Regions from separate parts of the Hydrogenophaga taeniospiralis genome, predicted to be linked through region 1. Evidence: riboswitches for the same ligand, from Rfam matches in the RefSeq annotation. Region 1 holds a riboswitch; the other holds the start of a gene.

What was found. A riboswitch is a leader RNA that binds a small molecule or an ion and turns the genes downstream of it on or off. The one in region 1 is predicted to bind S-adenosylhomocysteine.
Region 2: linked by a shared signal. The riboswitch ahead of metH (methionine synthase) and the one ahead of ahcY (adenosylhomocysteinase) in region 1 are both predicted to bind S-adenosylhomocysteine.

Annotation. Positions count from the first base shown of each region.
Region 1 covers NZ_JAHBAG010000001.1:77,840-83,647, reverse strand. Annotated here, with positions in the region: gene KIH07_RS00355 (MFS transporter) at 1-697, opposite strand, end outside; gene KIH07_RS00350 (HAD-IIB family hydrolase) at 694-1,497, opposite strand; S-adenosyl-L-homocysteine riboswitch at 1,553-1,640, shown strand; gene ahcY (adenosylhomocysteinase) at 1,712-3,160, shown strand; gene KIH07_RS00340 (TlyA family RNA methyltransferase) at 3,311-4,078, shown strand; gene metF (methylenetetrahydrofolate reductase [NAD(P)H]) at 4,115-4,945, shown strand; gene KIH07_RS00330 (septal ring lytic transglycosylase RlpA family protein) at 4,942-5,361, shown strand; gene KIH07_RS00325 (LysR family transcriptional regulator) at 5,416-5,808, shown strand, end outside.
Region 2 covers NZ_JAHBAG010000001.1:925,687-931,494, reverse strand. Annotated here, with positions in the region: gene metH (methionine synthase) at 1-2,239, opposite strand, end outside; S-adenosyl-L-homocysteine riboswitch at 2,265-2,388, opposite strand; gene KIH07_RS04510 (sigma 54-interacting transcriptional regulator) at 2,469-4,070, shown strand; gene KIH07_RS04505 (hypothetical protein) at 4,159-4,377, shown strand; gene KIH07_RS04500 (hypothetical protein) at 4,515-4,829, opposite strand; gene KIH07_RS04495 (hypothetical protein) at 4,867-5,475, opposite strand; gene KIH07_RS04490 (hypothetical protein) at 5,563-5,808, opposite strand, start outside.

The sequences.
Region 1 (5,808 bases):
CGACGAAGCCCACCGCCATGATCAGCGGGTGCGCGCGCAGCGCATGCCACACGCCGTGCAGGCCCACGCGCGCGCTGTGGGCGTCGACCGCGCGCGGCAGCGGAGGGATCGCCAGGCTCCACAGCAGGCCGATGAACAGGCTGGCCAGCACCAGCCACAGCGCCGCCGGGTTCTGCGGCCCCAGCACGGCGAGCAGGGCAGGGCCGATCACGAAGGTGGTGCCCACCATGGTCTCGAACAGGCCCACCATGCGGCCGCGCTTCAGGGGCGGCGCGAACTCGGCCACCACCGCCTCGGCCAGCACCCAGCGCAGGCCCGAGGCCGCGCCGGCGATGAAGTCCAGCACGAACCACGCGGGCAGCCAGTCGGTGAGCAGAAAGCCGGTGGTGGAGATCACCGGGATCAGCGCCGACAGCCACAGCGTGGGCCGGCGCCCGAGCCGCTGGGTGATGGCCGAGGCGAACGGCGTGATGAGAAACACGCCCACCCAGCCGCTGGCCGCGAACAGCCCGGCCAGCGTGGTGGACACGCCGTCGCCCTTGAGCCGCAACAGCAGCAGCGGCAGCAGCATGAAATAGCCCACCAGCTCGAAGAAGGTGGCGCCGAAGATGGCCACCAGGCCGAGCCGGGCACGGGCCGGGGCGGCGGCGGGCAGGGGCGAGCCGCCGTGGCCGGGCGGCAGCGGGTGTTCGATCATGCGATCGCCTTCGCGGTGAGCACAGCGTGTGCCAGCTCGGCGAAGCCCGCGCCGCGTTCGCCTGGCGTCACGTAGCGCGGGCGGTGCGTCAGCTGGTCCCAGAAGCGCGCCACGTTGGCCACGCCCACGCTGTGCGCAAAGTGGCCGAACATGCGCGCGTCGTTGGTGGAGTCGCCCACGTAGACCCAGCGGTCGAGCTCGGCGTCGAGCTCGACCGCCAGGTGGCTGCGCACGATCCATCGCGCGCCGGCGAGCTTGTCGTGTCCGCCGATCCAGCCGTTGATGTGGATGGAGCTGACCGTGGCGTTCAGGCCACCGGCCCGCATGAGGCGCACCACCGCGTGGATCGACGCGTCGTCCAGGTGGGCGAACTCGCTGTGGTCGATGGCGATGTCGGTCTCGCGCCCCGGGCTGTCCTGCGACAAGCGGGTGTGTGGCAGTGTGGTCAGGATGTTTTGCGCCACCGCCTGCAGTTGCGCGAAGTTCGCGCGGCGGGTGGCCTCGTCCTGCAGCCAGGCCTTGCACAGCGCGCCATCGGCGCCGCGCCACAGCGCCACGGCACCGTTCTCCGCCACGATGGCGTTCACCGGCCAGGCCAGGGCAAAGGCCTCGCTCCAGCCCGCCGGGCGCCCGGTGATGGCGAACACCGGCAGGCCGGCGGCGCGCAGCGCGTGCAGGGCGGCCAGGGCGTCGGGCGTGATCACGCCCTCGGTGGTGAGCGTGTCGTCGATGTCGGTGAGCACGCCGTGGATGCGCGCGCGCTCGGCCAGCGGCCAGTCGGATAGCGGGGGATGGGTCATAAAGGCCCGCCAGTTTCGCAGATAGCCAAAACGGGCGCCTGCGTTAGAATCGTTGCCATCCGAGGAGCGTTGCAGCGCACCCCTGACCACCGGTCAGCGCGGGGCGTGAGGCTCGGAAATCCATGCAACGACGCTCATCCACTTCCGTGCGATGGGCTTTTTTATTCCCGTTTCGCGCGTGGGGTGGTTCATTCAACCTTCTCAGGAGCGAACCATGAACGCACGCATTCCCGCCGCCGCTGCATCGGCCAATCTGACCGACTGCGCCATCACCGACATCGGCCTGGCCGACTGGGGCCGCAAGGAAATCCGCATCGCCGAGACCGAAATGCCCGGTCTGATGGCCATCCGCGAAGAATTCGCGCCCAAGCAATCGCTCAAGGGCGCGCGCATCACCGGCTCGCTGCACATGACCATCCAGACGGCCGTGCTGATCGAGACCCTGCAGGCCCTGGGCGCCGAAGTGCGCTGGGCCTCGTGCAACATCTTCTCCACGCAGGACCACGCCGCTGCCGCCATCGCCGCCGCCGGCACGCCGGTGTTCGCCGTCAAGGGCGAGACCCTGGTCGACTACTGGGACTACACCCACCGCATCTTCGACTTTGGCCCCAAGGGCAGTGAAGGCGAAGGCCCGAACATGATCCTGGACGACGGCGGTGACGCCACGCTGCTGATGCATCTGGGCAAGCGCGCCGAAAAAGACCTGTCCGTGCTGGCCCACCCGGGCAGCGAAGAAGAGCGCATCCTGTTCGCCGCCATCAAGGCCAAGCTGGCCGAGGACAGCACCTGGTACAGCCGCAAGAGCGCCCAGATCATCGGCGTGACCGAAGAGACCACCACGGGCGTGCACCGCCTGAAGGAGATGTCGGCCAAGGGCACGCTGCTGTTCCGCGCCATCAACGTGAACGACTCGGTGACCAAGAGCAAGTTCGACAACCTCTACGGCTGCCGCGAGAGCCTGGTGGACGGCATCAAGCGCGCCACCGACGTGATGATCGCCGGCAAGGTGGCTTGCGTGGCCGGCTACGGCGACGTGGGCAAGGGCTCGGCCCAGGCCCTGCGCGCCCTCTCCGCCCAGGTCTGGGTGACCGAGATCGACCCCATCAACGCCCTGCAGGCCGCGATGGAAGGCTACAAGGTCGTGACCATGGAGTACGCCGCCGACAAGGCCGACATCTTCGTGACCACCACCGGCAACCGCGACGTGATCACCTTCGAGCACATGGCCGCCATGAAGGACCAGGCCATCGTCTGCAACATCGGCCACTTCGACAACGAGATCCAGGTCGCCAAGCTGGAAGAAAAGTGCCAGTGGGAAGAGATCAAGCCCCAGGTGGACCACGTGATCTTCCCGGACGGCAAGAAGATCATCCTGCTGGCCAAGGGCCGGCTGGTGAACCTGGGCTGCGGCACCGGCCACCCCAGCTTCGTGATGTCGTCGAGCTTCGCCAACCAGACCATCGCCCAGATCGAGCTGTTCACCCACCCCGAAGGCTACGACGTGGGCAAGGTCTACGTGCTGCCCAAGCACCTGGACGAGAAGGTCGCGCGCCTGCACCTGAAGAAGGTGGGCGCGATGCTGAGCGAGCTGAGCGACGAGCAGGCGGCGTACATCGGCGTGCCCAAGCAAGGCCCGTACAAGCCCGACACGTATAGGTATTGATCCCCCCGCGCCGCCTTCGGCGTCACTCCCCAGGGGGCGGCGCTGGCGGCCCGGCGAAGCCGGTTCCGCGGCGCCCTGGGGCGGCGCGTGGCCTTTCGGCCGCTGGCCGCGTGTCGTTGACGTGGCGGTTCCTCTGGAAATCTACAGCTCATGCGTGCTGATCAACTTCTCGTCGAACGCGGCCTCGCCGCTTCGCGCTCGCAGGCCCAGCGGCTGATCGCCGCTGGCGTGCGCTGGCGCCTGGCCGGTGGCGACTGGAAGGCCGTCACCAAAAACGGCGACGAACTGCGTGAGACGGTGGAGCTGGAGCTGCTGGACACGGCGGAGTCGCGTTTCGTGTCGCGTGGCGGCCTGAAGCTGGAAGGCGCGCTCCTGCACGGCGGCATCGATGTGACCGGTCTGCGTTGTCTGGACGTGGGCCAGAGCAGCGGTGGCTTCACCGACTGCCTGCTGCAGCGCGGCGCCGCGCAGGTGGTGGGCGTCGATGTCGGGCAGGGTCAGCTGCACCCCAAGTTGCACGGCGATGCGCGCGTGGTCTGCATCGAAAAATGCAACGCCCGCGAACTCACGGCGGAGCACCTGGCGCAAGCCGGTGGCGAGGCCGCCGCGGCACCGTTCGACCTGATCGTGGGCGACCTGTCGTTCATCTCGCAGACCCTGGTGTGGCCGGCCATCGTGCCGCTGTTGAAAGGCGGTGGCGACTTGCTGATGTTGGTCAAGCCGCAGTTCGAGCTGCAGCCCGAACACATCGGCAAGGGCGGCCTGGTGAAGAGCGCCACGAGCTACGCACGGGTGCGCGAGCGAATCGAACAGGCCTGCCTGGACAACGGGCTGGCGATGCAGGACTATTTTGAAAGCGCCATCACCGGCGGTGACGGCAACCGCGAATTTTTTGTCTGGGCGCGGCGCACGGTCTGAGGCCGGCGCCCCGTGCCACCCCACTGAGGCAACACCATGGCTCTGCCACTGAGTTTCGAGTTTTTTCCGCCCAAGACACCCGACGGCGCCGAGAAGCTGCGCGCCGTGCGCCAGCGGCTCTACGCGCTCAAGCCCGAGTTCTGCTCGGTCACCTTTGGCGCCGGCGGCTCCACGCAGGACGGCACGCTGCAGGCCGTGACCGAGATCATGGCCGAGGGCTGCTCGGCGGCGCCGCACCTGAGCTGCATCGGCCAGTCGCGCGAGTCCATCCGCGAGCGGCTCGCGGCCTATGCGGGTGCCGGCATTCACCGCCTGGTGGCCCTGCGCGGCGATCTGCCCAGCGGCTACGGCCTGGGCGGCGAGTTCCGCTACGCCAGCGATCTGGTGGCCTTCGTGCGCGCCGAAACCGGCGACCAGTTCCACATCGAGGTGGCGGCCTACCCGGAAACCCACCCGCAGGCCAAGTCGCCGCAGGCCGACCTGGACGCGTTCGTGGCCAAGGTCCGGGCCGGCGCGAACTCGGGCATCACCCAGTACTTCTTCAACAGCGACGCCTACTTCCGCTACATGGACGACCTGCGCCAGCAGGGCGTGGACGTGCCGGTGGTGCCGGGCATCATGCCCATCACCAGCTCCACCCAGCTGATGCGCTTCTCCGACGCCTGCGGCGCCGAGATTCCGCGCTGGATCCGCATGCGCCTGCAGGCCTATGGCGACGACACCGCGTCCATCAAGGCCTTCGGGCTGGACGTGGTGAGCGACCTGTGCGATCGCCTGCACCGCGCCGGCGTGCCCGGGCTGCACTTCTACACCATGAACCAGAGCGCCGCGACGGTGGAGATCGTGCAGCGCCTGCGGTTGTCATGAACTCGCGGGCCGCGCTGCTGCTGACCCTGGCCACGGCGCTGTGGCTGGGTGGTTGCTCCACCACGCGCGAGCCGTCGCTGCCCGACCTGGGGTTGCCCGGTGGGCCATGGGACGGGCCGGGCGGCGGTGAGATCGAGCGCGGCATGGCCTCCTGGTATGGCCAGCAGTTCCAGGGCCGGCGCACCGCCAGCGGCGAGCCGTTCGACATGCATGCGCTGACGGCCGCCCACAAGACCCTGCCGTTCGGCACACGGGTGCGGGTGCGCCACCTGGGCAGCGGCCAGGAGGTGGTGGTGCGCATCAACGACCGCGGTCCCTTCGCCAAGGGCCGTGTCATCGACCTCAGCCGCGCCGCCGCAGCGGCCATCGGGCTGGTCCAGTCCGGCACGGCCCAGGTGGTGTTGCTCAGGCCTTGAAGACGAACCTGCCGGTACGAGTCCACCCGACGGCGCTCTGACGAATCCCTTGTCATGAATCGGGCTGCCCATCTCACGGAACGATTGCCCTTGCGCTGGCTGCGGGCCGTGTCTGCCGTGGCCCAGACCGGCAGTGCCACCCGCGCGGCTGAGCCGCTTTTCCGGTCGGTTTCGGCGGTATCCCGTTCGCTGCGACAGGCCGAACAGCGTCTGGGCTTGCCGTTGTTCGAGCGTGGGGCAAGGGGCATGGCCTGCACGCCGGCCGGTCGGGTGCTTGCCCTCAGGACCCACCGTGCCCTGGCCCACCTGATCGCGGCACATGCCGAGATCGAGAAGCGCTGGGGTGCCGCTGGCTCCGGGTCGCGGCCATCCGCTCTCGAGCGGACGGTGACCGACGCCATGATGCTGTCGCTGGTGGCGGTGTCGGGCGCTTCGGGTGAGTCTGCG
Region 2 (5,808 bases), 850 kb from region 1:
TCTCGGTCTGCTGGCGCAGGCCGTGCCAGGTGAGCGCCACCTGGCTGCGGCTCTCGTCGGTGTAGAGCTCGATGTCGTCGTCGTTCACCGTGTTGGCCGGGTACAGGCCGATCACGCCGTTGGCGCTGAGCCAGCGGCCTTCGATGATCTTCTTGAGCATGGCCTGCGCATCGGCGAACACCTTGGTGGCCTGCTCGCCCACCACCTCGTCGCTCAGGATCGCGGGGTAGGGGCCGGCGAGGTCCCAGGTCTGGAAGAACGGGCCCCAGTCGATGTATTTCGCGATCTCGGCGAGGTCGAAGTTCTTGAACTGGCGCTTGCCGATGAATTTCGGCTGGGTGGGTTGGTAGCTGGCCCAGGCGGATTCGGAGGCACCCTCACCCCTGCCCTCTCCCGCCTGCGGGAGAGGGGGCAAGGCGGGCAGCCACTTGTTGGCGCGGGCCTGGGCCAGCGGCCACAGCGGCACCTGCTTCTTGTTGGCGTGCTGGGTGCGCACTCGGTGGTAGTCGGCGTTGAGCTCGGCGATGTACTTCACCCGGCTGTCGCCGATCAGGCTCTGCGCCACGCTCACGCTGCGCGAGGCGTCGGGCACGTAGACCACCGGGCCCTCGTAGTGCGGCGAAATCTTCACCGCCGTGTGCACGCGGCTGGTGGTGGCGCCGCCGATCAGCAGCGGAATGCCCTTCTCGCGGAAGTGCGGGTCCTTCTGCATCTCGCCGGCCACGTACTGCATCTCTTCCAGGCTGGGCGTGATCAGGCCGGACAGGCCCACGATGTCGGCGCCCTCTTCCTTGGCCTTGGCCAGGATCTCGTGGCAGGGCACCATCACGCCCATGTTCACCACCTCGAAGTTGTTGCACTGCAAGACCACGGTGACGATGTTCTTGCCGATGTCGTGCACGTCGCCTTTCACCGTGGCGATCACGATCTTGCCCTTGGGTTTCACGTCCGCGCCCGCGGCCTGCTGCGCCAGTTTCTCTGCCTCGATGTAGGGCAGCAGGTGGGCCACGGCCTGCTTCATCACGCGCGCGCTCTTCACCACCTGGGGCAGGAACATCTTGCCCTGGCCAAACAGGTCGCCGACCACGTTCATGCCGTCCATCAGCGGGCCTTCGATCACGTTGAGCGGGCGCCCGCCCTCGCGCTCGATCTCGCGCCACATCTCTTCGGTGTCTTCGCTGATGAACTCGTTCATGCCGCGCACCAGCGCGTGGCTCAGGCGCTCGCGGATCGGCAGCGCACGCCACTCGTTCTTCTTGCTCTCGTCCTTGGCACCGCTCTTGGCGGTCTCGGCCACCTCCACCAGGCGCTCGCCGGCGTCTGGGCGGCGGTTCAGCACCACGTCCTCAACACGCTCGCGCAGTTCAGGCTCCAGCTCGTCGTACACGCCCACCATGCCCGCGTTGACGATGCCCATGTCCATGCCGGCCTGGATCGCGTGGTACAGGAACACGGTGTGGATCGCCTCGCGCACCGGGTCGTTGCCGCGGAAGCTGAACGACACGTTGGACACGCCGCCGCTCACCTTGGCGCCCGGCAGGTGCTGCTTGATCCAGCGCGTGGCGTTGATGAAATCGACCGCGTAGTTGTTGTGCTCTTCGATGCCGGTGGCGATGGCGAAGATGTTGGGGTCGAAGATGATGTCTTCGGGCGGGAAGCCCACCTCGTCCACCAGGATGCGGTAGGCGCGCTCGCAGATCTCGACCTTGCGCTCGTAGGTGTCGGCCTGGCCCTTTTCGTCGAAGGCCATCACCACGGCCGCCGCGCCGTAGCGCTTCACCAGCCGCGCCTGGCGCTTGAACTCGTCCACGCCTTCTTTCATGCTGATCGAGTTGACGACGCCCTTGCCCTGCACGCAGCGCAGGCCGGCTTCGATCACCTCCCACTTGGAGCTGTCCACCATCACCGGCACGCGCGCGATGTCGGGCTCGCCCGCGATCAGGTTCAGGAACTTCACCATCGCGGCCTTGCTGTCGAGCATGGCCTCGTCCATGTTGATGTCGATCACCTGCGCGCCGTTCTCCACCTGCTGGCGCGCCACGGCCAGCGCCTGCTCGTACTCGCCGTTCAGGATCATGCGGGCGAAGGCCTTGGAGCCGGTGACGTTGGTGCGTTCGCCCACGTTCACGAACAGGCTGCCTGCGCCAATGCGCAGCGGCTCCAGGCCGGACAGCAGCATGGGCGGCACGGCGGCGGCGTGGGACGGGGCGGAAACGGTGGAATCGGAAACAACGGACATGAGGCTCACCAGGGTTGCGGGCAAAAACTGGTGAGCGCCGTTGGGGGTCTGTACGACCAGCCAGGGCCGTGTGGCCCCGACGTCTCAAGCCTGACACCGGGTGCGGGCATCTGGCCGATGCCCCCGGCGCTGCAGCGCTCCTTGAGAGGGGGTGATTTTAGCCGCCAACGGCGCCAGGCACGGCACTGGTGCGATGTTTGCTTGTGCTCCCGCCAACCACTCCACGCCCATGCCACCCCACCGCACAGACCCCGACACCCCCGGCACCGACTGGCACGCCCAGGAGCTGCTGCTCATGCGCGAGGTGATGAAGCTCGTGGGCCGCAGCCTGGCGCCGGCTTTTGTGTTGCGCGAGATGCTGCATTTGATGAGCGAGCTGCTGGGCCTGAACCGGGGGCGCATGGTGCTGGCCGACGAGGCGGCGCCGGGCGCGGAGCGCACCGCCTCCATTCGCCACGCCTACGGCCTCACCGCCGAAGAGGCGGCGCGCGGCGTGTTCCGCTGGGGCGAGGGCATCACCGGCCGCGTGCTGGCCAGCGGCCTGCCGGCCATCGTGCAGGACGTGGACGCCGAGCCCTTGTTCCTCTTTCGCACCGTGGCGCGCGCCCAGCTGCCGCCGCAGACCGTGGCCTTCATCGCGCTGCCGATCGAGGTCAACGGCGCCACCGTGGGCGTGCTGGCCTGCCACCGCATCCGCAGCCGCCAGCGGCACCTGAACGACGACCTGGCGCTGCTGCGCATCCTGGCCACGCTGGCCGGCCAGCTGCTGCAGCTGGAGCAGCTGGTGGCCGAAGAGCGGCGCCAGCTGGCCGCGCGCAACGAGGCGCTGGAGCGTGCGATCGACCTGGGCAGCGCGCGCTACGGGCTGATCGGCCGCTCGCCCGCGCTGCTGCGGGCGCTGGGCGAGCTGGAGCGCGTCTCGCAGTCGCAGGCCACGGTGCTGCTGCTGGGCGAGTCGGGCACCGGCAAGGAGCTGTTTGCCCGCGCGGTGCACCTGGCCAGCGGCCGGCGCGACCAGCCCTTCATCAAGGTCAACTGCTCGGCCATTCCCGACACGCTGTTCGAGTCCGAACTGTTCGGCTACGAGCGCGGCGCCTTCACCGGCGCGAGCACGGCGCGCGCGGGCTGGTTCGAGCAGGCCAACAGCGGCACCATCTTTCTGGACGAGATCGGCGAGCTGCCGCTGGCCATGCAGAGCAAGCTGCTGCGCACGCTGCAGGAAGGCACGCTGGTGCGCCTGGGCGGCACGCGCGAGATCCGCATCGACGTGCGGCTGGTCGCGGCCACCAACCGCGACCTGGCGCGCGAGGTGCAGGCCGGCGGCTTCCGGCAGGACCTGTATTACCGCCTCAACGTGATCCCGATCCGCCTGCCCAGCCTGCGCGAGCGGCGCGAAGACGTGCGCGCGCTGGCGCTGCATTTCGTGAGCCGCGCCAACCAGGCGCACCAGCGCAACGTCAACCTCGCGCCCGACGCGCTGGCGCGGCTGGAGGCGCACGACTGGCCCGGCAACATCCGCGAGCTGGGCAACCTGATCGAGCGCCTGGTGCTGCTGGCCGACCACACGCTGGTGACGGCCGCGGCGCTGGAGCGCTTCATGCCCGAGGCGCTGGGCGATGCCCGCCCCGCGCCAGCCTCGGCACCGATCCCGCCCGCCCTGCCCGCAGGCGCAGGGCTGGTGCGCGACTACCAGAGCGCTGGCTCACACAACGCCCAGACGCTGCAAGACGCGCTGACCCGCCACCAAGGCAACCAGTCGCGTGCGGCGCAAAGCCTGGGGCTCACGCTTCGGCAGTTTGGCTACCGGCTGCGCAAGGCGGGGTTGCGGTGAAGACCGGGGTGAAAGGTGGCCGTGAAAGCCAGCGCTCGGGATGTGTGACAGCATCAGCGCTGTTCCCCAAGATTTGACAGAAGCCGCCATGAAAACCATTGACGAGATGCTGAACCTGGCATTGCTGACCCCCGATGAGCACCAACAGATCAGCAGCTGGATCGCACAGGCCGACACGCCTGACGAAATTTTGAAGATGCCGCGCTTGTTGTGGCGGGCCGTCGAACGGGCCAGCGCGGTCATGGGCATCGACGAAGACCTGATGCGCCCGCCGGCGCTGGATGCTGACGACTTGGTTTGCGGATAGACGACGGGTCGAACTGGTTGCGTGCCGAGGGGCGCGCATGTTGCTCATTGGCCAGGAGCGGCCATCGCTCATTCGGTAACGCCGCCGTTCACCGGTTGCGCTGAGCGGCGCGCACGCCGCTGTCTGAGCTTGGCCCTTTATCCCTCACGCGTCTGCTCCAGCGAGATGTTGACGGCATCATTTTTCAGCCACCCTCGCGCGCGCTCAAGCGCCTCACCGGGCGTCTTGAGCCGCAAGCTATCCGCCACGAATTCGACGTCGTATGTCGCTCCATGCCATAGCTCCAGCTCAAACCCATCCTCGACTTTGCGGAGCTCGAGTGAGTGTACGTTCTTGAGCCCAAACGCCAAGACAAATGGGCCGCGCTGTTTGTCATCGCGGACGCTAATGTCCTGACAAAGGTCTGCCATTCCATCGGCTAGCGCGGAAATCTGTGTGCGCACGTCGCTCATGCCGTCAAACGTTTGAATTCACCGGCGCTGCGCGGCCTCATCGCGCAGCGTCCGGTGGAATGATGGGTTGGGCGCGTTGAGATTTTCGCAAATACTGGAGAAGGTCATAGACATCCCCTTTGCAGCCCGATGACGAGAAGTCCAAGGGTCCCACACCGATTTGGATGCCAACAAAGTCGCTGTAGTCCTGTATGTTTTGCACAAACTCTTTCAGCTGCTCATTTGTTGATGCCCCCATGGCAATGCCTTTGAAATGGCATTCCCGATCTCGGTGTGCAAGGATTCGGTGTCGAGCTGGCTTCAGAAGTTCTCCATAGTCAAGGATGGCTTTCGCTCTGCTGCGAATCTCATCAGTTAATAGGGATTCGTCTTCAAGCTGTTGGTTTAAGAGTTGAACGGTGAGGTTCTCTCTGTCTTTCCCGCGGACCGCAGTGACAGCAGGGTCTATCAGTTTGACCACCTGGAGAATCCAGTCGCGTTGCAGGATTTCAGCAACGTCAGTGAAGAAGGTGGGGGCAATAGCTGTCAGCAGCGATCTGTTCTCATCGCAGTAGAGGGCGTTATACGTGTTGTAGTCTCGCCGCACATTGATTAGGCACTCTCTTAGCTGCTCGAAATCATCAATTAACTTTTGCGGGACCGTCATAAGAGCGCCCAACGTTGGAGGCCAACGGCGAACAATACACGCCGCGAAGCGGCAACCTGATGTTGCTTGTCCGTGTGGGCCGAAGTGTTAAACGTCATTTTCAGCATAGTAAATAATTCTCTCGACTAATGAAGGAAGGTCCAGCAGTTGTATCGACTGGTTAACCCGCCATTCAGTCAGCATCTCTAGAACGATTGACGCCTCCAAAAAATACTCCATGCCAGGAGCTCGTTCGGCGGCGACTTCGCGCCATGGGCGGGAAAGTTCAGCCTCAGACAGTACAAGCGCAACTGCAGCCGACCCTGAGCGAAACTGACCGTCTACGCGCTCGGC